One region of the Glutamicibacter sp. NPDC087831 genome, then DNA from elsewhere that is predicted to be linked to it. Evidence: predicted binding sites of a transcription regulator. Region 1 holds the regulator's gene; each other region holds the start of a gene.

Evidence for each region. Region 1 encodes LexA, which represses DNA repair genes until DNA is damaged. Its sites were predicted from a motif close to TCGAACANNTGTTCGA; they were not measured.
Region 2: the regulator LexA is predicted to act here: its motif matches at 2,643-2,658, upstream of ACIOJF_RS07580 (HNH endonuclease signature motif containing protein).
Region 3: the regulator LexA is predicted to act here: its motif matches at 3,098-3,113, upstream of uvrA (excinuclease ABC subunit UvrA).
Region 4: the regulator LexA is predicted to act here: its motif matches at 2,734-2,749, upstream of ruvA (Holliday junction branch migration protein RuvA).

What each region holds. Positions count from the first base shown of each region.
Region 1 covers NZ_JBIUVH010000003.1:418,732-424,667, forward strand. Annotated here, with positions in the region: gene hflX (GTPase HflX) at 1-301, shown strand, start outside; gene ACIOJF_RS12740 (ATP-dependent DNA helicase) at 294-2,291, shown strand; gene ACIOJF_RS12745 (glycoside hydrolase family 76 protein) at 2,397-3,476, shown strand; gene lexA (transcriptional repressor LexA) at 3,533-4,252, opposite strand; gene ACIOJF_RS12755 (LysM peptidoglycan-binding domain-containing protein) at 4,511-4,864, shown strand; gene ACIOJF_RS12760 (histidinol-phosphate transaminase) at 4,946-5,936, shown strand, end outside.
Region 2 covers NZ_JBIUVH010000002.1:240,435-246,370, forward strand. Annotated here, with positions in the region: gene ACIOJF_RS07575 (LuxR C-terminal-related transcriptional regulator) at 1-761, shown strand, start outside; gene ACIOJF_RS07580 (HNH endonuclease signature motif containing protein) at 1,020-2,579, opposite strand; gene ACIOJF_RS07585 (hypothetical protein) at 2,724-3,224, opposite strand; gene ACIOJF_RS07590 (DUF1801 domain-containing protein) at 3,478-3,819, shown strand; gene ACIOJF_RS07595 (hypothetical protein) at 3,973-4,125, opposite strand; gene catA (catechol 1,2-dioxygenase) at 4,243-5,100, opposite strand; gene catC (muconolactone Delta-isomerase) at 5,294-5,572, opposite strand; gene ACIOJF_RS07610 (enolase C-terminal domain-like protein) at 5,584-5,936, opposite strand, start outside.
Region 3 covers NZ_JBIUVH010000001.1:712,077-718,012, forward strand. Annotated here, with positions in the region: gene ACIOJF_RS03435 (GNAT family N-acetyltransferase) at 1-283, opposite strand, end outside; gene ACIOJF_RS03440 (RNA polymerase sigma factor) at 673-1,224, shown strand; gene ACIOJF_RS03445 (hypothetical protein) at 1,230-2,075, shown strand; gene uvrA (excinuclease ABC subunit UvrA) at 3,139-5,936, shown strand, end outside.
Region 4 covers NZ_JBIUVH010000001.1:945,273-951,208, reverse strand. Annotated here, with positions in the region: gene secD (protein translocase subunit SecD) at 1-372, opposite strand, end outside; gene yajC (preprotein translocase subunit YajC) at 433-843, opposite strand; gene ruvB (Holliday junction branch migration DNA helicase RuvB) at 1,031-2,080, opposite strand; gene ruvA (Holliday junction branch migration protein RuvA) at 2,107-2,724, opposite strand; gene ruvC (crossover junction endodeoxyribonuclease RuvC) at 2,833-3,432, opposite strand; gene ACIOJF_RS04680 (YebC/PmpR family DNA-binding transcriptional regulator) at 3,436-4,194, opposite strand; gene pdxT (pyridoxal 5'-phosphate synthase glutaminase subunit PdxT) at 4,198-4,824, opposite strand; gene ACIOJF_RS04670 (aldo/keto reductase) at 4,969-5,802, shown strand; gene ACIOJF_RS04665 (DUF6226 family protein) at 5,786-5,936, shown strand, end outside.

The DNA of each region.
Region 1 (5,936 bases):
TGTGGCTGATCCGTTCGTTATCGAACGCATCCGCAACAAGGAATCCAACACTGTGGTTGTCTCTGCGCATACCGGTGAAGGCATCCAGGAGCTGCTGGAAAAGATCAGTTCCTCGATTCCACGCCCCGGAGTCCAGCTTGAGGTACTCATTCCCTACAACCGGGGGGATTTGATCGCCAAGCTGCACCAGAGCGAATCCGAGATCCTGGAAAGCGAACACCTGGAGGAGGGCACCCGGCTGATCGTCAAGGTGCGCGATTCCTTTGCTGCAGAGTTGGAGACCTTCAACCTTCATGGATAAGCAAGAGCAGGCCCTGGGGCTCCTGGAGGCCGCGGTCACTTCCATGGGCGGCGCCATGCGCACCGGCCAGCAGGAAATGGTCAAGCACGTGGTCAGCGCGTTGGAAGACGAAAAGCATTTGCTGGTGCAGGCCGGTACCGGAACGGGCAAGTCCATGGGCTACCTGATTCCGGCACTGGCCCACGCGCAAACCAGCGCCAAGCCAGTGATCGTCTCCACCGCGACATTGGCGCTGCAATCGCAGATTGTCGGCCGTGACGTACCGCGATTACTCGACTCGCTCAAGGGCAAGCTCTCGCGCCCGATGGATGTCGCGCTGCTCAAGGGGCGCTCGAACTACCTGTGCCAGTACAAGCTCGGCGGCGGATACCCGGATGACGAAGGCACTCTTTTTTCCATGGACGAGCCGGCAATACCTGCCGGCACCACTTACTCGCCGCTGGCTAGCGAAGTAATGAAACTGCGTGAATGGGCCGAAGAGACCGACACGGGTGACCGCGATGAACTGGTGCCCGGGGTTAGTGACAAGGCTTGGAAGCAGGTCTCGGTTTCGGCCATGGAGTGCCTCGGCTCGCAGAAGTGCCCGATGGCGGACGAATGCTTCTCGGAAATGGCGCGTGCCCGTGCCGCCGAGTCCGACGTGGTCATTACGAACCATGCGTTGCTGGCGGTTTCGGCCTTCGAGGGGCTTTCGGTTCTCCCGGACTTCGAAGTCGCGATCATCGATGAGGCCCACGAACTGCAAGATCGCGTGACCAGCTCGGTTTCGGGCGCGCTCTCCTCGCGCATGGTGCTTACCGCCGCTGGCGGTGCCAAGCGCCATTGCGGTATCAATGCGGATGAGATGGTCAAGGCCGCAAACCGCCTGGAAAAGTCGTTGACCGGGTTGCCGACAGGCTTGCTGGAACATGGTCTGCGCGAAGACATGGGCATTGCCCTGAACGACATCGTGGAGCAGGCCCGGCTGGCTCTGGCGCTGTCCAAGCCCGAAGCCAATGCACCGGCCGATGGCGGCCGCCAGACTGCCCGCTCCCAGCTGCAGGCAGTGATGGATGATGCGATTCGCATGCTCGAATCCGAAGAACGCCGCGAGGTCCTGTACACCACCCGTCCGCGGGAGTTTGTCGAAGGCCGGGGCTACGTCGAGGCCGATGAGAGCCAGCCTGCAACCTTGAACGTGGCACCGTTGTCGGTGGCCGGCAAGTTGCGCGAGGGCCTCTTCGACGGGCGCACGGTCGTATTGACCAGCGCCACCTTGGCCATTGGCTCGCAGTTCGACTCGGTAGCAGGCTCCTTGGGCCTGATGGGCGCCGGCGCTCCATCATGGACCGGCGTAGATGTTGGCAGCCCTTTCGATTACCCCAAGCAGGGCATCCTCTACGTGGCCAAGCACCTGCCCAAGCCAGGACGCCAACTGGCGGCGGAGACGCTGGATGAGATCGAAGATCTCATCAAGGCCTCCGGTGGCGGCGCCTTGGCGCTGTTCACTTCCAAGCGTTCCGCCGAGGAAGCGGCAAGCATCTTGCGCGAGCGCCTGGACGTGGAAATCTTGTGCCAGGGTGAAGCCAGCATGAAGTCGCTGGTCGAACAGTTCAGCAGCGAACGCGACACCTGCCTGTTTGGAACCATGACCTTGTGGCAGGGCGTGGACGTGCCAGGCGATTCTTGCCGGCTGGTCATCATCGACAAGATTCCTTTCCCGCGCCCGGATGATCCTATCTCCAAGGCCCGTTCCGAGGACGTGGCCAAGCATGGCGGAAATGGCTTCATGCAGGTTGCCGCCACCCATGCGGCGATTCGCCTGGCCCAGGGTGCTGGGCGCTTGATTCGTTCGGTCGGGGATAAGGGCGTTGTGGCGATCCTTGATTCGCGCATGGCCACGGCGCGGTACGGCAGCTTCTTGAAAGCTACCCTGCCGCCGATGTGGCCGACTGTCGATAAGAAGGTCATCACTGGTGTTCTCAAGCGATTGAACCCGGGCGGGAAATAGCCGCGGCCAGAATATGAACTTGAGCTGTCCTTCGGGACAGCTCAAGTTCTTTAACCGGTACCAGCATGATGCTTCCAGATGCACTAAGGTCTGTGACAAGAACTGATGAAGCTCGAATCGGAAGGCACCATGGAGTCCATGCAGGAATTGGCGCACCAAGCCGCGATCGACACCCACCAGCGGTTCGGGCATCGCCTCATGGGGTTGCCCGGAACGTGGATTGGACAGAGCTACAGCAAAGCGCATCGGTTGCGCGACGGAAGCATGCTCAGCAATCTCAATGGTTTCGCGCACCCGCTTGCGGAGTGGAACTATTGGTGGCAGGCGCACTATCTGGATGCCATCATCGATGAGGGCCGATCGTACTGGGACGAAGGCAACGAACACCGGGCGCGCGAAGCGCTTGCCCGGGCCAACGGCCTATTGCGCGGCATTCGAATTCGAAACTTCGGGATCTTGCCCAACTACTTCTTCGACGACATGGCTTGGCTTGCCCTGGCCAGCGGCCGCCTGTCAGAGTTCACGCAGCTGGTGACGGGACACAGGAGCCGTCCTGCCGAGGCGGCAGTTCGGACGCTGGGACGGCAGCTCCATGCCGGCATGGATGGGGTGCTGGACGGCGGCCTGCACTGGTCCAGAAAGCGGGATTTCAAGAACACGCCAGCCAACGCGCCGGCGGCACTGTTCTTTGCCCGTACCGGGGAGAAAGAGACCGCGCGAGAGCTTCTCCAGTGGCTGGAAAAGAATCTGTTCAGCGTGGAGCGAGGACTGTATCTGGACGGACTTCGGTTGACCACGCAGGGACACGCCGTGGAACCAGCGGTCTACACCTATAACCAGGGCCTGGTGCTCGGGGCATTGCTTGAGCTTGGCGAGCCTGCTGATCTGGCTCACGCTAAAGTACTGATCGATGCCACCACGAAATCGCTGTCAACTGCTGCCGGGGTCCTCTCGTTCAACAGCGGGGGAGACGGCAACCTGTTCGCGGGGATACTCTGCCGATATCTGGCCCTCGCCGGTAATGATGGCCGTTTGGAAGCCCGGAGCCGGGAGCAGGCCAGGAGGCTGGTCATGGCAACGGCGCGCCATCTGGCTGACCAGGAACCACGCCGGCTTTCGGCGGCAATCCAACGCTGGATGATCTTCTCGGCGGCCGCTCAATTCGAGTTGAACGCCGGCCAATAGCGGGTTAAACGAGAATTGCGCTGGTGCCAAGCACCAGCGCAATGACCGTACGTATTCTAGAGCGAGCGCATCACCGAGACGACGCGTCCCATGATCGTTGCGGCATCACCCAAAATTGGTTCGTAGCGCGAGTTCTGCGGAAGCAGCCAGGTATGCCCGTCACGCTGCCGGAAAGTCTTTACCGTGGCTTCTTCATCGAGCAGGGCAGCTACGATGTCGCCGTTGTCCGCCGTCTGCTGGCGGCGGACAACTACCCAGTCGCCATCGCAAATCGCAGCGTCAACCATTGAATCGCCGGAAACCTTGAGCATGAACAGTTCGCCGTGGCCTACGAGCTGACGAGGCAACGAGAAAACATCTTCGACGGACTGTTCGGCAAGGATCGGACCGCCGGCAGCGATACGGCCAACCAGGGGAACCATGGTGGTGTCAGCGGAAGTGCTCAATTCAATGATCTTGGCGTCTTCGCTGGCATCTGGCTCGACCGGCTTCGAAACTTCGGCCTTCTCGGCGTCTTCGGCCAGCTGCAGAGGCAGCAGGATTTCCATTGCGCGCGGACGGCGTGGATCTCGACGGATATAGCCGAGCTTTTCCAGCTGGCTCAGCTGGTGGGTGACGCTCGAAAGGCTCTTGAGCCCTACTGCGTCACCAATCTCACGCATCGATGGTGGATAACCGTTCTTGCCGATTGACCGCTGGATCGTCTCCAGGATCTTCTTTTGGCGAATCGTCAGCGAACGTGCATTCGATCGGGGAGTGCGTTGTGAAGCTGACATGAGATTTTGCCTTCCCTAGCAATCATTCGAAAGTTCGTAAGTCCAAACTGTCGGCGCTAGATGGTGAGATGTTTTCATTGCTCGTCTACTTCGAAATCTTAGTAGATAAGCGAGCTTCTTTCAAAGATTTGTTCGAAAACTTCTGGACAAGTTCCGCAAACCTCTGTTAGAACAGATATACGAGGTTCGAACAAGTTTTCGAATCTACGCTTTCGAATACAAATTCGCATCACTTGAATTTCTTGAGGAGACAAAGTCATGGCAACCGTCGCACTTGACTCAAATCAGACCCAGGCACCACTGAAGATCCGCATCAACCGTCGCGGATGGGCCGTGCTTGTGGGTATGCCCATTTTCGCACTCACCATCGCCGCAGCTTTCTTCATCTCCATGTTTGCCTCTGACGCGCATGCCGCAGCCGATACTCCTGTTGGAGTCGGAACCGTTGATGTCACCGTTATTCCAGGGGATACGCTGTGGAGCCTGGCCCGGGATTACGCCACCGGTTACGACGTGACCTCGGCAGTGGGCCACATCGCCGAACTCAATGCCCTGACCGGCAGCGAAATCCAGGTTGGCGAAACCTTGTCGATTCCGGTCCTTGCCGGCTAGCTTCCCCAGCCTGCTTCGAGTTTGTTACCTGTGGCCGTAGCGGATTCACCGGCAGGCGCGCTGCGCACGTAGACTTGATGCGTGAATGACCGCAGTGAACTTTTGAGTCAGCTGCCCTTGCGTGAGAATCTCCGCGGGCTATCCCCTTATGGCGCACCACAAATTGACGTGCCCATCCAGCTGAACGTCAACGAGAACACCCATCCGTTGCCACCGACAGTCGTCGATGCCATTGCACAAGAGGTGGCCAAGGCGGCGGCAATGTTGAACCGGTATCCGGACCGCGAGTTCACCGAGCTTCGCGAACTCCTAGCCGATTACCTCGGCCACTCGCTCACCAAGGACAATATCTGGGCCGCTAACGGTTCCAATGAAATCCTGCAGCAAATCCTGCAAGCCTTTGGCGGCCCCGGCCGTGCCGTGATGAGCTTCGGCCCAACCTACTCCATGTACCCGCTGCTTGCCAGTGGTACTGACACGAAATATATCGCCGGTGAACGCGCCGCAGATTTCACGTTGTCCGCCGATTCCGCAGCCGCACAGGTTCGCGAGCACAAGCCGAACATCGTTTTCCTCTGCTCTCCGAATAACCCCACCGGCACGGCCCTTGGCCTGGACGTCATCACCGCGGTATATGAAGCCATGAGCGAGCATAACGGCATGGTGATCGTGGATGAGGCGTACGCCGAGTTCTCCTTGGCCAGCACCACCTCGGCGCTGAGCCTGCTCGAAGGCCGCCAGCGGCTGATTGTCTCGCGCACCATGTCCAAGGCTTTCGCCCTGGCCGGTGCGCGCGTAGGCTACCTGGCCGCTGCGCCAGAAGTCACCGATGCCATCCGCTTGGTGCGACTGCCGTACCACCTGTCGGCAGTGACCCAGGCAACCGCCATCGCGGCCTTGAAGAACATCGAGTTGCTGTTGGCCCAGGTCGAGGACATCAAGTCCCAGCGGGACCGCATCGTCGCGCGCCTGAAGGAACTTGGCCTCAAGCCATCGGTCTCCGACTCCAACTTCGTCTTCTTCGGTGGCGTCGAAGACCCCCACAAGATTTGGGAAGGCCTGTTGGAAGCCG
Region 2 (5,936 bases), on a different contig from region 1:
GAAGCTATGCCATTATGGAGATGCCTTACCGGATGGCGCGGGCCGAGATTGCCCGGGCGCAGGCAAACCATGAAGAGGTTGTGCGGACGCTGGAACCATTGCTTCGGCTGGACCGTACGCAGGGCATCGACCAAGCAGGTTTCTGGACCTGGCAGGATACATACGCCATGGCGCTAATCCGTTGCGAACGCCTGGATGAAGCAGAAAATTTCGTACAGCCATTGCTGGAGAGTGCTCTCGCTTCAGGCCACCAGAGCGGAGCCGCTCGATTCCTGAGCGTGCAAGGCACCTTGCTGGCAGCCCGCGGTGATATCGACGCAGCCCGTTTGGCCTTTGAAGATGCCATCCGCCGTTTGGAAGGCATCGGGTCGGTCTACCACCGGGCAAAAATTGATTTCTACTACGGGCAATGCCTGCGCCGAGCCGGCAAGCGAGCCGAATGCGTTGCGCCGTTGACCCGCGCGCTGGCGATTTTCACGCACTTCGATGCATCCGTGTACATCGACCGCTGCACTCGTGAGCTCCAGGCAAGCGGAACCGGGATGCTGCGCAGGGAGAGTGCTGACTGGTCGACGCTGACGGCGCAGGAACAAGCCGTGGCCAAGCTGGTTTGCGAAGGTGCAAGCAATCGACGTGTCGCTGAAGAGCTGTATATAGGAACCAAGACAGTGCAATACCACCTGACCAAGATCTACACGAAGCTGGCGGTCTCAAACCGTACTGAGCTTGCTGCGCTGGCGCGTTTCGACCTTGAAGGATAGTGCCTTCCGACTGAAAAAAATTTTCATTCCCGAGGGCAGCAGAACCATGCGGAGTTCGAGTTGACCTACGCGCTGTGACTGTAGATTTTTTTCATTCAGCACGAATCGCTTGAATCGAACGCGGCCGGGATTCTTGATTCAGGCCGCGTCCAGCATTGCAACCAGACTCAAAGCCGTTGCTCCTGCGAAGTATGGGTGGTGTGGTGGTGCTAGTGACTGAAAAAATTTATCGCTCGAAATCCAAATCAGGTACTGGCTCTAGCTGGTTTCGGTTCCGGGCAGGCCCTCATCTTGGCCGAGCCCCAGTACTCGCCGCACTTCGGGGGTCAATTGCACCTCGCAGGCCGCAGCCTCCTGGGGACGTTGAGGACAACGATCGTTGACATGATCAAATTTCTCCACGTTGTCCACGCTCTCGGGAACCGTGATTGACCGCAGCCCGTGCGGAGATACCCACGTCTTGGAGCCATCCGGGCAAGCGAAGACCTTCCAGCCAAGCGCGTGCTTGTACATCTGATGCTGCTTGCACAAGAGATGAGTGTTCTGCCGGGTAGTGTGGCCGCCCTGCCCATACGCTTCGATGTGATCAATTTCCGAACGATCGGGCAGGCGGCGGCAACCAGGGAAACCGCAATGCTGGTCGCGGTAACGCAGCAAATCGCGCAACCCCTGGGAAGGCCGATATTTCTTGGGCTCCACATCAATTGCGGCTCCCGTCCACGGGTCGGTCAGAACGCGCTGGAACGACGGAGCATCCGCGGCGATTTCCAACGCTACGCCGATTGGGATCGGCCCGTAACCTTCCAAATCAGCGAGGGCGCGAGCGGGATTCGCGAGCATTTCAATGGCTGGGATCGTGATGGCAACCCGTGGCTTCAGCGGCATGCCTTCCATTCCGGGCCAGCCATGCAGATACACGTCCGCAAGCACATCGGCTTCAACCTGCGTTTGCGTGCGCAGATCCTTGGAATCAGTGATCTGGGCGGCTGCCTGCTTTATCGAGTTGCGAATCGAATGGATGACATCAGCGCGGTGATGCAGCTGCAAGGTAGCCATGCCATTCTCCTCATTCCACACCTTGAGATTACGGGCTGCGAATGCGTTCTTCTGCCGGTTCTCTGCCGAATTGGGATTCATCCGGTCGTGAAAGCGACGGGCCCGCTGGTAGACGGTCTCGTCGCAGGCTGTTCTTGCCAGAGGCAGCAAATTTTCCTCCATGCGGCCGACCTGCTCCGGGGAAAGGTCTTGCGAGTATTTGACGATGTCGTGGGCGGCCTTAACGGTAATCTCACCTGCAGCGAGCGCGGCAAGGGTGGCTTTGCAGGCGTGGCGCAAGCCCTTGGCATGGAACATCCGCTTGCTGGCTTTACGGACGGATTCGCGCAATGCGACAGCTGACTCAGCTACGAAATTGGAGTTGATGACCTGCTCGCTGCCACGGTCTATGCCATAGTATTCGGCACTCTTGCTGGCTTCGGCTTCCTCGTCTGGGGTGTGGGCATGCTCGGTGGCAATCAGGTCATTGAAGGACGCGCTGACCTGCTCGACTCCGTCTGCCAGTAAAACGCAGATAGCGGCTTCAGCGCTGCTCATCAGGCGTTGGAGTTTCTTCAGGCGTTCCAATGCGTCTCCGGGCCCATCCACGGGGCCCGCATTGAATAGTTCGTCGGCAACCTGCTTGATGGGTCCGAAGAACAACTGGTGCTCGCGATGGGCGTCGAGCGCTGACGCTCTGTGCGACTCCATGCGGGTGCCCGGCGGGCGCAGTGGAAGGCGATGTTCATCGTCGTGATCGTCTAGATATGCGGGAATAGTCATAGTTAACGTTCGCGCAGATTATCGACAGTATCTTCTGGTTCGAAACCAATTGTGGATAAGTTCTAGAAAGTTTATACGAATGCGATTAAGCGTGATTCCGGCGCGAAAATCGCTAGATCAGGGAAGGCAGTAATGGGTGCCGTGCTAGTTGCTAGTTGGATGCAGGGGGCGCGGCGGGCGGGTGAAGGCAGTTCGGATGCCAAAGGCTGCCATGGCTGCGAGTATGGCAAAGGCGAGGACGCTGGCCATGTACAGGGGTGCGGCTAGATCCGCGGCGGCATCGGCGTTCCAATCGGCAAAGGTGTCGCCCACCGAGTTCATATTGGCGAAGGAAGCGAAGAAATAAGCCGGTGCGCCTAAGGCAATGATCAGGCTCCAAGCTCCGATAGCCGCCCAGGCGGGCAGCTTGCGTCCGGCGGAAACTACCGGAACGAGCCAAGAAATGGCGAGGGCGGTTCCAGTGGCTGCGAAGACCCACCCTCCAAGCGAGTCGTAATTCTGGTCCATTGAGGCCATCTCGGAAATGGTTTCATCGAGGGAGAGTCCACTTGCTGCGGTCACGGCCCAATTGTTCATGAGCAGTGAGCCGTAAGCCGCGTAAGCCACGATCATGGCGAACCCGGAGATGGCTAGAAGTTTACGCATGTCAGTAGCCTAACAGTGCACTAGTCAACTCGGTGGGATAACCAATACGCGTATGAGTTGGGCGTCCATGCTACTTCCTTGCACGATCAAGCTGTCCTGAGGCCAGCTGCCTGTATTCCAGTGCAAGAATCCGTGAATCAGATGCCCTTAGTCGGTAAGGTGCATTATGTGCCGATCGGGAGCCCAAAGCGATCGCGCGAGCGATACCACCCAGCGCCGCAATGAGGCGCCAACCGTTAGAAGGAGACTAGGGATGATCTTCACCAAAAAAGGCGACGCCGCAGTTCTGGCCAAGCTCAGCACAGCTCCAGCACCCTATCGCGAGATTGCCGAACGGCTTCACACCATAATCATGCAGAGCGCACCATCGCTGGAGCCGATCGTCCGCTGGGGACTTCCGTTTTACGTCCGGGATGGCAAAGACGTCTGCTACATCAAGCCTGACAAGGACTTCGTAGCTTTCGGTTTTGGAGAAGTCGTGAATCCTGCCTACGAGGAAGGCTCCCACATGCATCCAGTTGCATGGACTATCACCTCGCTGGATTCTGCAACGGAAGACAGGATCCGGGACCTGGTGAAGAAGGCCGCGGGCTGATCCCGAGCAAGCTAGCTGGCCGCAAGATGAACAGTGCGCCCGCTGCAGGCAGCCGCATTGCCTGGAGTCCGTCCTCAAGTGCGCCGAAGGTCCCGGCAGCGTCATTGCTGTCGGGACCTTCCGCTTCGCGTCGGTAGTACTGAGGGCAAAAGCCTAGGCGGCAAGCATCGAGGTGCCGTGCTCCTCTTCTGGCATCCATCCGGTCCAGGCCCAGTGGTTCTGGGGTTCGCTGGCATCGGCAGCTCGGTGCGCGATGGATTGGGGTTGGAACTTCCCGGCTGGATCGTTCAGTGTTGAAGCATTCATGCTGCGCTCCCATTGGATTGGCGGGTGTTCGCCCGTTCGTCGAGGTTCCGGGTACGGCAACGGCGGGGGTCCGGCCAATGCTGCCGGGACCCCCGCCGTGTTGAGGCGCGCTGGGGCTTACTTCACAGGGTCGAGCACGAAGTCGTAGGTGACCTGCTTGCCGTTGCCCGATGCTGCTGGGTGCACGTCGAGCATCAGTTCCGGCTTCACCGCGGTGGCGATGTCGTCGTCGTTGTGCGCATCGCCCGGGAAGTACAGCTGGGCGGTGAGCAACTCGTGGCCCTCGGCGGAGACCTTCAGGTGCAGGTGCGCTGGGCGCCACGCGTGCCAGCCGGCGGCGGCGATCAGCTGGCCGCAGGCGCCGTCGGTCGGGATCTGGTACGGGGCTGGCTGCATGGTGTTGATCTGGAAGTTGCCTTCCTCGTCAGCAATGAAGGTGCCGCGCAGGTTCCACTCGGGGATGCCAGGGGCGAACTGCGAGTAGAAGCCCTGTTCGTCTGCGTGCCACAGCTCGATCTTGGCGTTCTTCAGCGCCGAGCCGTCGGTGGAGCGGACCTGGCCCTGGAAGAGCAGGTTGGTGCCCTTCTCGTCCTCGCGCATCGAGATGGTGGCAGGGGTGTTCTGCGAAGGCGCTTCGGGCACGTAGTAAGGGCCTTCGATCGAGCCCTTGTTGCCTTCGCGGTGGTCGGTGGCGACCTCTTCCACCGAGTGCTCCAGCCACACGTCCAGGAACAATGGCCATTCGCCGTCGTCGCCAACCTTGATCAACCATGCCTTCAGGGCATTGAACTCGTCGTAGCTCACGCGCTCTTCGAGGATGATGTCGTTGGCGGCCTTGACGAGCTTGGAAGCAAGCATGTTCACGCGCTCGGTGGAGGTCGCGATGCTGCCGAGCTTGCCGGAGTTGCGGAAGCTGTCGGTGGCGGCGTTGCCGGACTTGGCTGCAGTTGCGTCTGCTGGAGTTTCAGTGGTCATGGTGACTCCCCTAAATTATGTGGTGTGGCGGATGCGGATCCATACTGTGACCCCCATCATCCCGGGTGATTGATATTCAATGTAGTGCAGCGTCTATGCCAAGTGAAATACTCATTTGTCGGCCATTGGAACGTTTTGAATATCAATGCTTGTGGGCTGGGACACGGAGGGAATCCGCCGGTCCGGAAAAGTCCTAGGCCAGCGAATTCGGATGCTTGGCCAGCGCGGTGACCTTGATCTTCATGTACGGGTACATCGGGAAGCCGCTGAGGATTTCGTGCAGTTCGTCGTTGGATTCGACGTTGTACAGCGAGTGGTTCGCGTACTCGCCGACCACGCGCCAGATGCCCTGCATCTTGCCGCTGCGCTGCAGGCTTGCGGAGTACTCCTTTTCCCGGGCCTGGAAGTCAGCGACTTGCTCATTGGTCAGGTGGTCCGGGAAAACAACGTCCATACGGGCGAGGAACAACATGGGGATCTCCTTTAGTTCGAGGTGGAAAGCACGTGGTCCTGGCGGTAGCGCGCCAGCTTGGATTCGTCGATGGCGGCGCCCACGCCGGGCACGGTGCGTACCGGAATGCGGCCGTTGACGATCTGCAGCGGCTCGGCGAGCAGGTCATCGGCCATGTCCAGGAAATTGGACAATTCGCCGGCGCGGCGGCTGGTGGCTTCGAAGGCCGCGCCGAAGGTCACCGTGGCCAGCGAACCGACCTGGGTGTCGATCTGGTTGCCCATGGTGACATCCACGCCCAGCCCGGTGCACAGGCCCAGGATTTCGGTGGCTTCGGTGAAGCCCGAGCGGGCGGTCTTGATGCAGATCGCGTTCGCGCCGCCGG
Region 3 (5,936 bases), on a different contig from region 1:
CGTGGGCTTCGGGCACGACATAGATTTTCCAGATCACAGGTTCGCCCTCAAACAGCCCGAAGGTTAGCGTGCCAACTGCCTGACCATCCTGAGAAGCAATGAACGTCGTGTCTTCCGTGATGGATGCGCTCACCGAGCCGTGAGACCACCATGTATTGAAGTTTTCCATGACGAAATCCGGACTTGTGAAACTCAGATAAGTAGCTGGCCATGTAACGAGTCCAATTGACCGAATGGCTTGCACATCATCAAGGTTCGCAACGCGAATTGAAAGGTCTTCCAAGCCCCGAATCTACAGGAAGATCGATAGGTTATTGGGCTTTGCAAAGAAACGTGAATGCTTCTGCATGTTATTTCGCTCAATAGCAATTGCAATGACAGTCCGATATCTTCTGCGTTGCGCGCCCGCAAGGGGAGCGCTCTACGGGACGCCAATGCACCAGAATCAACCTGCCAGACGAGGTAAGGGATATCATCGATACCGATTCTCGGACCGTGGTGCAGTCCAGCTATATTGGCCAGTGGGATTCCGGGGCTTTCAGCGTGCGCTGGCTTCGGGAATGAGCGGATTCCGTCAACAGTCCCTGGCCCCGCTCCTGGGTATGGACCGGGCCCACAAAAATTGGATCCCGTCTCGGGGTAACAACTCGCATCGACTGGACATGTATAGGTATGAGCACCCCAGAAATAAAGCAGAATCGGGAGGCACGGTTCTCCAGATTGTATGAACTGGCCTACACCGATGTCCTGCGATTCATCCAACGACGGGCAGGTCCAGACCACGCGGAGGACATCGTCCACGAGGCCTTTCTTGCCGCCTGGCGGCGTTTGGACGAACTCCCTATTAAGCACGAGGATGCCAGAGCCTGGCTGTTCGCAACCGCGCGGAACTGCCTGCTTAACAATCAACGTGGGCAGGCACGCCAAGGAGCGCTGGCGGTCCGGATCGCAGCCCGGACACCTATCTACACTGACGCCGAAGCCGAGCTGACCCATCAACGTATTGACCTGACCTCTGCCTGGCAACGGCTGCGCCCTGAATACCAAGAAGTCCTGGCCATGACGATTTGGGAAGATCTTTCTTCGTCACAGGCGGGCCAAGTACTAGGGATTTCATCGGCGGCCTACCGCATCCGACTTCATCGTGCGCGCAAATCGTTGCGACACGAACTCGATGCTTCCCCCTTCCCGGCACACCTCGCCGGATCCCTCATGACGGAGTGACTGACATGGATAAGAACAAATACCTGGAACTAGACGCATTTCGACCCCTGGATTCCGCTCCCCAAGTAGATCTGGACGAGGCCGGACAGATCAGGGCGAACGCGAGGCTGCAACAAATTCTCGCCAGCGATCCGGACAACGGAAATACCGCGAACGATGCTATCGGCAAACGCCGATCCAGACCTGTACGTCGGATAGCGGCCCCTATTGCTCTGGCCGCGGTGGCTGCCATCACCGCATCGGTGGTGCTCCTACCGGGGGCGGGAAGCAATGATGCGGCGTATGCGTCATGGAATGCTGTGCCGGGTTCCATCAGTAGCCCCGATAGGGCTGTAGCCGATGCGGCCTGCCGTGGCAGTCTGGACCTATCCTCCCCGCAATTGGATCTTGCCGAGCGACGGGGTGATTGGGTGGTGTTGCTTTACACCGCTTCCGAACACATGGCAGGTATGTGTCTAGCCCACTTGCCTGCCGGAGCGCAAAAGGCCGACAACATTGATTTCAGTAGGGGAGGCGGCGATCAAGGCTTTCTCCCGGTTGCGGGGGAATTCACTCAAGGAAACATCGCCGAATTTCGCGGTGGCAATATATTCGGGTTCGGTGATCGCCCCGAAATTGCCCTCACCCACGGAAACGTAGGTGAGGATGTAACAGCTGTAACGATCACGACCCCGGACGGCCAATTGGTCGAAGCCACCGTTCAGGACGGCAGATACGCCGCGTGGTGGCCGGGCAAGGCCCTCGGTGACGAATTGGAGGGCAACGGTGGACCCGCTCCGGCGATTTCCTACACAATCACTCTGAACGACCAGAGGGTCATCGAAAACGCGACCCCAAGGATGCCGTCCTAGAGTCACTGGTGACAGCGCGGACGCGTCGAGCTATCCGGCATAATTCCGGAAGCCTCGTCGCGCGCCGCGACCTTTAACCGTGCTTCGCTCGAGGCATCAGAAAGATGCGTCTCATAGCTACAGGGACAGTCGTTTCGTCCCTATAGGGGTTTGTTCGGATTGGCATTTCGGATCGTTCCGTAAGGGGGTCGGCTATCGGAACGCACCGCGTTGTGACCTGGATGGTAGAAGTTCCATGGATTCACGGGAAAGCTGGCCGTTCCGTATACCCCGTCTGGTGTAGTGACCGGTGAGGGGGCGCGAAAGGAAACGATCTGGCGCTACTTCATGGTGTTGAATGCCTCCACGGAAGAGAATTGCTGTCCGATGGCCTCGACACCGCGGATGACGCCGCTAGGCGGAACGTTTGGCGAGGTTCGCGATGTAGTTGCGTTGCAGATCAGTGATTGCGGTGCCCCGGTTGACGGCGTGAGTCGAACGACGAATTTATCCGTTTTCCCGCTCGTGCAACACGGGGCATGCGCTCGCCGCTCATTGGCATCTACGAGATAGCTGCGATCTTGGGGAGGTATCGCACACGTGGCAGGCGCAGGAGCGGGATGGTTCATGATGTTGCTGAAGCGACTTGAGCCGAAGGCGGCCACCGGGTGGGTGTATTCCAGCGTTGAGTGCGGCAGGCTGGCAGCGGTCGGTGGATCTCGACCGGTTAGGTGATTCGCCAGCCAGCGTATTCGACCATAGGGCCCATCGGTTCCGGTCCGGAACAGCAAGCTTCGGGGAGGTCCGGCATGTGCCGGCGTTGAGGCAGCATGCCAGCGGGAAACTTGGGAGCCGGCCAAGTCCATCGCGTGAGCGCAAGGGTTCCAAGGGCCCCGGCACCTCGAATGGGACGTCGCGGTCCGATCTGGATTCATGGGGACGCTGGCTCACCGGTCGACATTCCGGGTGGGTGGCCGGGCACGCATAGCGCTCGCCGTGCGCCGGATCAGGGGTTTGGAGAATTAACTGTGAGTTGCGTCCATTCGTACACGTATTCGAAGTAGTTTTCGATTAGTATTGCCTCGTGGCTATTTCATCGCAGAGTAAAAGAACTGATCTGACTCGCCTGGTCGTCAAGGGTGCACGCGAGCATAACCTGAAAAACGTGGACATTGATCTCCCGCGTGACGCAATGATTGTCTTTACCGGCCTGTCCGGCTCGGGCAAGTCCTCCTTGGCCTTCGACACCATCTTTGCCGAAGGCCAGCGCCGCTACGTCGAATCGCTCTCTGCCTACGCCCGCATGTTCCTCGGCCAGGTGGACAAGCCCGATGTGGATTTCATCGAGGGACTGTCGCCAGCGGTGTCCATAGACCAGAAGTCGACCAGCCGCAACCCGCGTTCCACCGTGGGCACGATTACCGAAGTGTACGACTACATGCGTCTGTTGTGGGCACGCGTGGGCCGTCCGCATTGCCCGATCTGCCACGAACCGATCTCCAAGCAGACTCCGCAGCAGATCGTCGACCAGCTGATGGAGCTACCGGAGAAAACCCGCTTCCAGATCCTCGCCCCGGTAGTGCGTTCGCGCAAGGGCGAATTCGTCGACCTGTTCGCGGAGCTCTCTTCCAAGGGCTTCGCCCGTGCCCGCGTTGACGGCACCACCATCCAGCTGAACGATCCGCCGAAGCTGGCCAAGCAGGTCAAGCACACCATTGAGGTGGTCGTCGACCGCCTGGCCATCAAGGAAGATGCCCGCCAGCGCTTGACTGACTCCATCGAAACGGCCCTGGGCATCGCCGAAGGACGCGTGCTGGCCGACTTCGTGGACCTGGACGAGGATGATCCCCAGCGCGTGCGCGCGTTCTCCGAGAACCTGGCCTGCCCCAATGAGCATCCGCTGGCCATCGATGAGATCGAGCCGCGCACTTTCTCCTTCAACAACCCGTTCGGTGCTTGTTCGGCCTGTTCCGGCATCGGCACCAAGCTGGAGGTCGATGAGCACCTGATCGTTCCGGACGGCGAGGTCACCTTGGCCGAGGGCGCGATCGCCCCATGGTCGCTAGGCAAGGCAACCACCGAATACTGGAACCGCTTGATCGAAGGCCTGGGCCATGAGCTGGGCTTCACCATGGATACCCAGTGGCAGGAGCTGCCGGCTGCCGCCCGCGAAGCGATCCTGAATGGCAAGGACCACAAGGTGGTCGTGCAGTACAAGAACCGCTTCGGCCGCGAGCGCAAGTACTCCACCGGCTTCGAGGGCGTCATCTCCTACGTGCACCGCAAGCACCAGGAAACCGAATCGGATCACGCCCGCGACCGCTACGAGCAGTACATGCGCCAGATCCCGTGCCCTACCTGCGGCGGCGCGCGCCTGAACCCGGCGTCGCTCTCGGTCTTGGTGGGCGGGCGTTCCATCGCTGAAGTTGCCGCCATGGACCTGCGTAGCGCCGCGGAATTCCTCTCCACGATCGTGCTCACCGCACGCGAGGCGCAGATCGCCGCGCAGGTGCTCAAGGAAATCGACGCGCGCATGAAGTTCCTGCTGGACGTCGGGCTGGAGTACCTGACCCTGGAACGCGCTGCCGGCACCCTGTCCGGCGGCGAGGCGCAGCGCATTCGCCTGGCTACGCAGATTGGTTCGGGCCTGGTCGGCGTGCTCTACGTTCTGGACGAGCCGTCCATCGGCCTGCACCAGCGCGATAACCGCCGCCTGATCGACACCCTGCTGCACCTGCGATCGCTGGGCAACACCCTGATCGTGGTGGAGCACGACGAAGACACCATTGCCGAAGCTGACTGGATCGTGGACATCGGCCCGGGCGCCGGCGAGCACGGCGGCGAAGTGGTGCACTCCGGATCCCTGGAGGGCCTGAAGCAGAACACCAAGTCGCTGACCGGAGACTACCTTTCGGGCCGCAAGCAGATCGACATCCCGTCCAAGCGCCGCAAGATCGACAAGGAGCGCAAGCTCAAGGTGGTCGGTGCCAACGAGAACAACCTGCAGAATGTGTCGGTGGAGTTCCCGCTGGGCGTGCTGACCGCGGTGACCGGCGTGTCCGGCTCGGGCAAGTCCACCCTGGTCAACGACATCCTGTACAAGGTGCTGGCCAACAAGCTCAACGGCGCCAAGCAGGTGCCCGGCCGCCACACCCGCGTGCAGGGCCTGGAGCACCTGGACAAGGTGGTCCACGTTGACCAGTCGCCGATCGGCCGGACCCCGCGTTCGAACCCTGCGACCTATACCGGCGTGTTCGACCACATCCGCAAGCTGTTTGCGGAGACCAATGAGGCGAAGCTGCGCGGCTACCAGCCGGGCCGTTTCTCCTTCAACGTCAAGGGCGGACGCTGCGAATCCTGCTCGGGTGACGGCACGCTGAAGATCGAGATGAACTTCCTGCCGGACGTCTACGTGCCCTGCGAGGTCTGCCAGGGCGCCCGCTACAACCGCGAAACCCTGCAGGTGCTGTACAAGGGCAAGAACATTGCCGATGTGCTGGATATGCCGATTGCCGAAGGCGCCGAGTTCTTCAGTGCCTTCACCCCGATCGCCCGCCACCTGCGCACGCTGGTGGACGTGGGTTTGGGCTACGTGCGCCTGGGTCAGCCGGCAACCACCCTCTCCGGCGGCGAGGCCCAGCGCGTGAAGCTGGCTGCGGAACTGCAGAAGCGTTCCAATGGCCGCTCCATCTACGTCCTGGACGAGCCCACCACCGGTCTGCACTTCGAAGATATCCGCAAGCTGCTCAAGGTGCTGCAGGGATTGGTCGACAAGGGCAACACCGTGTTGACCATCGAGCACAACCTGGATGTCATCAAGTCGGCTGACTGGGTCATCGACCTCGGCCCGGAAGGCGGCTCAGGCGGCGGTACGATCCTGGC
Region 4 (5,936 bases), on a different contig from region 1:
GCGGAACTCCATGTTGGCCGAGGCCTGGATCAAATCGCGAGTGGTCTGGTCCGGGGTGCCGGGCATCGAGACCACAACGTTGCGACCGGACTGGGTGGTGATTTCCGATTCGGTAACACCGGAACCGTCCACACGCTGGCGGATGATCTCCACAGCTTGGTCCAGTTGTTCTTGGTTGATTGCTTCGTCGCCCTGGACCCGAGGGGCCAGGATCATCTCGGTACCGCCTTCGAGGTCGAGGGCGAGCTTCGGTCCCCATCCGGTTTTACCGTTCGCTGCACCGGCTACCAACACGCCGGTTGCGATGATGAAGACGATCAGCAACCATAGCAACGCTTTGCGCGCCTGCTTAACAGGTCTGATTGATGACATCTATTGTGCTTTCTGGTTTGGGTGGCTTAGCCTTCAGGCCACCGCTATGCTGCCCGGGACTTAGGCGTTGCGCTCGTCCTTGCCCTCATCGTTCAGGCGACGCAGGGACTCTTCCGGGGTTTCGGTGGTGCTGGTGGATTCTGCAGCGCCGTCGGCCACGGCCGGGGTTGCTGCATCCTTGTCCAGGAAGGTGGCAATGGCCTGGCGGTGCAGGTTCAGCACTACGCCCGGTGCGACCTCGACCTGGACGCGATCCTCTGCGTCAACGCCGACGACGGTGCCGAAGATACCCGAGTTGGTCATCACCTTGGCGCCTGGCACGGTGTTGTTCTTCAGCTTCTCCTGCTGGGCGGACTGCTTCTTGCGGCCACGGAACATCATGAAGATCAGCACTGCGAACAGCGCGACCATAAGGATCAGCGAAGGGTTGAAGCCGCCACCAGCGGCCTGAGCGATTACGAGGGGATTCACGTATTTACCTGCTAACGAATTGTTGCGATTTGATCTGAAGTTCTGGGATGCTGTTGCGGCTATTTCTGGCGTAATACAGCAAAGACGCCCCACCTCGCCCCGAAACGGGCATAGGTCGGGCGTCTTTAGTCTAATGCGTCACGGTGAACCGGCAGACCATTTACGCGGGCAGTGAAGTAATGCTTGCCTAATCCTCATCGTTTTCATAGCTTTGCGCACTGGCGAAGATGGCATCCTTTGGCATCGCCAAGCCCAAATGCGCCCAGGCTCCGGGCATGGCAATACGACCGCGCGGGGTCCGGCCCATCAGCCCTTCACGCACCAGGTATGGCTCTGCGACAGTTTCGACGGTTTCGGTTTCTTCACCCACGGCGATGGCCAGGGTCGATAGCCCCACCGGTCCCCCGCCGAATTTGGTGCACAAGGCTTCGAGCACACCCCGGTCCAGGCGATCAAGGCCACGTGCATCGACCTCGTACATGTCCAAGGCGGCCTCGGCCGCTTGGGCATCGATCTCTTCGAGCTTATGCACCAGCGCCCAGTCACGCACGCGGCGCAGCAGGCGGTTGGCGATACGGGGCGTACCGCGGGAGCGTCCGGCGATCTCGGTGAACGCGGCCGAAGTGACGCTCAGATCAAGCATCATGGCCGAACGGCGCAAAACCAGTTCAAGCTCCTTGACCGCGTAGAACTCCAGATGGCCAGTGAAGCCGAAGCGGTCACGCAACGGGCCGGGCAATAGTCCGGCGCGCGTGGTTGCGCCAACGAGAGTGAAGGGCGGAAGCTCCAGTGGAATGGCCGTGGCGCCGGCGCCCTTTCCGACGATGATATCTACGCGGAAGTCTTCCATGGCCATGTAGAGCATTTCCTCGGCCGGCCGGGACATGCGGTGGATTTCATCGAGGAACAGCACCTCGCCTTCGGTCAGCGAGGAGAGGATCGCGGCCAAGTCACCGGCATGCTGGATCGCTGGGCCGGAGGAAATGCGCAATGGCGCGTTCATCTCGGCGGCGATAATCATCGACAAGGTGGTCTTGCCCAGGCCCGGCGGGCCAGAAAGCAGAACGTGGTCCGCGGTGCGTTCGCGGATTTTCGCTGCTTCAAGCACCAGCGAGAGCTGCTGGCGCACTCGGGACTGGCCCACGAAGTCGTCGAGGTTCCGCGGGCGCAGGGCCGCTTCGATTACCCGTTCCTCGGGTTCGCTGCCGGCGTTCGTGAGCCCGGTGGAGTCATTCATGATCAGTTGATCCTCTCGCAGACCGCTTAGGCGCGGGTTCCGCTGGACATGCTGCGCAGTGCAGCACGCAAGATTTCTGCGACGTTGCCGGTGGCAACGACATCTGGATCAGCCTTGGACAGCGATTTCAGGGTGCTGGTTGCATCCTTTTCGCTCCAGCCCAGGCCGGTCAGCGCCTCGATCACCTGCGGTTCCCAGACGCTCGCGTTGCCGCCGCCGGAAACCGGAGCCACTGGCGCGCCAGTCGGGATCAGCTTGCCGTTCAGTTCCAGCACGATGCGGCTCGCGCCCTTGGGGCCAATGCCCGATACCTTGGTGAAAGCGGCGGTGTCCTTGGTGTTCGCCGCGATGCGGACTTCCTCCGGAGAGTGCACCGCCAAGATGGCCAAGCCGGTGCGTGGCCCGATGCCCGATACGGAAACCAGGACCTCGAAGACATCGCGTTCCTCAGCGGTAGCGAAGCCGAAGAGGGTCATCGAATCCTCGCGGACCACCATGGAGGTGAATACCGTAGCCTCGCGTCCTGCCTGCAGGGTAGACAGCGTCCCGGGGGTGGCATTGACCAGCATCCCGAAGCCGTTAACGTCAATTACCGCGGTATTCAGGGCTACCGCCTGCACGGTGCCGGTCAATGAGCTGATCATGCCACTCCTTGGGATATATGTTCGATCGAACCCAGTTTATCGAAGATACCTACGAATATCGATCCGCCGCGTTCCCCGGTGGGTCGAGGCCGCTGCCGTGCTGGCCGGCTAGCGGCGCACTGCACGGCGCTTGGCCGACGCCTCAGCGGCAATCCACGCCTGCTGCGCACCGGTCAGCTGCGACGAACCACCGGCATTAGCCGCGGAGGCCGAGGCATTCGAGCCGGTGGCCGCACCGCGCCAACCGTGGGTAATCGCCAAGGCCACCGCATCAGCGGCGTCGGCAGGCTTAGGCGGTTCATCGAGCCGGCAGATCTTGGCAACCATCTTGCCGATCGCCGCCTTGGTGGCCTGTCCCGAACCGGTAACCGCCGCCTTGACCTCGGTCGGCGTGTGCAGGGCCACGGGTATTCCGCGTCGCGCTGCCGCGGTGATGACAACACCGGTGACCTGCGCGGTGCCGATGACCGTGGAGACGTTCGCCGAAGCGAACACGCGTTCCAAGGCGAGCACATCGGGCTGATGCAGATCCAACCATTCGTCGATGGCGTTGGCGATCTTCAAGAGCCGGGCATCGAGCGGAGTGCCCGGAGGGGTGCCGGCGACGGTGACGTCCACCAGCGAAACTTGCCTGTTTGCAGCGACGTCGACCACGGCAAGACCGCAACGGGTCAGGCCGGGATCGACGCCAACAACACGTAAGGCCAAGCCTTACTGCTCTTCGTCCAGCGCGGCGCGAACCTCGTCGGACAGATCAGCGTTGGTGTAGATGCCCTGGACATCATCCAGTTCTTCCAGCGCGTCGTAGAGCTTGAGGAACTTGCGAGCTCCTTCAACGTCCAGGTCGACCTTCATCGATGGAATGAATTCCATTTCGTCGGACTCGTAGGCGATGTCCGCTTCATCCAGCGCAGCGGCCACAGCGCGCAGGTCCGAAGGGTCGCAGACGATGGCGAAGTTCTCGTCCTCGTCCATGATCTCGTCGGCACCGGCGTCCAGCACGACCATCAGCAGGTCGTCTTCGGTCAGCTCGCCCTTGGGCAGGCGGACAACGCCCTGGCGGTTGAACAGGTAGGCGACCGAACCCGGGTCGGCGATGGTGCCGCCGTTGCGGGTGATGCCCACGCGCACTTCGGAGGCTGCACGGTTCTTGTTGTCGGTCAGGCACTCGATCAGCAGGGCCGAGCCCTGCGGGCCGCGTGCTTCATAGATGATCTCGGTGTAGTCGACGACCTCACCGGTCAGGCCAGCGCCGCGCTTGACTGCGCGGTCGATGTTGTTGATCGGCACGGAGTTCTTCTTGGCCTTGCTGACAGCAAGTTCCAGCGCCGGGTTGCCGGCCATGTCGGCGCCGCCGGCACGGGCGGCAACTTCAATGCCCTTGATGAATTTTGCGAAGGCCTTGGCGCGCTTGGCGTCGATCGCAGCCTTCTTGTGCTTGGTAGTTGCCCATTTGGAGTGGCCTGACATGCTTTAAGCGTCTCCTCGCGTGAGATTGATGAAAAATTGGTGGATAGCAGTGCTGCCGGTGACTTCCGGGTGAAAGCTGGTTGCCAACAATTTTCCCTGGCGTACTGCAACAATTCTACCCTGTTCGCGATCCAACCCCGCTTGAACGGTGCTGATCACTTGCACGTCCGGGCCAATTTGCACGGCTTCCGGGGCGCGGATGAACACCGCTTCGAGATTTTGCCCGTTGAAGTCCAGCTGGTGCTCGAATGAGTCGACCTGGCGCCCGAAAGCGTTGCGCTTCACCGTCATGTCGATGCCGCCGAAGCTTTGCTGAACCGCGCCATCTCGCGAGATTGCAGGGTTCTCGATGCGATCGGCCAGCATGATCATTCCGGCACAGGAGCCGTAGACTGGCATGCCTTCTGCGATGCGCTCCTTGATGGGACCAGCTAGCCCGTAGTTGCGGGAAAGCCGGTCAATCACCGAGGACTCGCCGCCGGGAATCACCAGCGCGTCAACCTGCTCCAAATCGGCGACGGTGCGCACCATGTGCGCGCGCTGCCCGAGCCGCTCCAAAGAGGCCAGATGTTCGCGGAAATCCCCTTGCAGAGCGAGGACGCCTATTTTCGGCATGGTTCTAACCTTCATGGTGTTCAGTGGTTGGCAGCACGAAAAATGCGCCGAAACAACGTTAAACCCATGGACGCCGTGCGCCAGTTTTGTTTCCCGGTGTGTCGCGGATTCTTCGACGCCGCCTCCCGGCAAGTGGTGGAACTTGGTAGGTTCAAGGACATGATTGCTGATATTTCTTCCCTCGAACTTGCCGGCGGCGTGAGCATGCCCTCGATCGGTTTGGGCACGTGGCCCATGCGTGGATACGAGGCGGCAGCAGCGGTGCTGTCCGCCCTCGACGTGGGCTACCGCCGCATTGATACAGCGGAGAACTACGAGAATGAGGACGCCGTGGGCAAGGCCCTGGCACAGAGCCGGCTTCATCGCGATGAAATTTTCGTCACCACCAAGTTCAACAAGCAATGGCATTCGGCCCAAGGCGTGCGCCAGGCGTTGGAGAACTCCCTGGACCGCTTGGGCCTTGAGCACGTGGACCTGTTCTTGATCCACTGGCCTAACCCCCAGCAGAACACCTACGTTGAAGCCTTCACGGAGCTGGGCAAATTGGTCGACGAGGGCAAGATCCGGGCTGCCGGGGTCTCGAACTTCAAGCCCTACCAGTTGCAGAACGTCCTGGACGCGGGGCTCGTCCCGGCGCTGAACCAGATCCAGGTTGACCCTGAGCGGCAAAGCCTCGAATGGCAAGGTTTCAACACCGAGCATGGCGTTCGCACCGAAGCCTATTCCCCATTGGGACGCAAGAAATCCGAATTCCTTTCACATCCCGCCCTGGCCCGGATCGCCCAGGCGCACGGGAAGAGCAGCGCGCAAGTCACCCTGCGCTGGCATGTCCAGTCCGGGCGAGCAGCGGCACCGAAATCGGCAGATCAGCGGCGGCAGAGCGAGAACCTGGACATTTTCGATTTCCAGCTCACCCAGTCGGAAATGGCCGCCATCAATGCCATGGATACTGGTGCTGGCCCCTTCACTGATTCAGATGAGTTCGGGCACTAAATCCCCTCAAAACCTGCATCCGGCAGAAACGGAGAACCCAAGCGTGCTTCATGGCTACCAGCGCCCAGATATCGAAGTGGCGGATTACTTCGACGAGCACGGTGCGCTGATCCCCTATGGCCAGCGCTGGGATG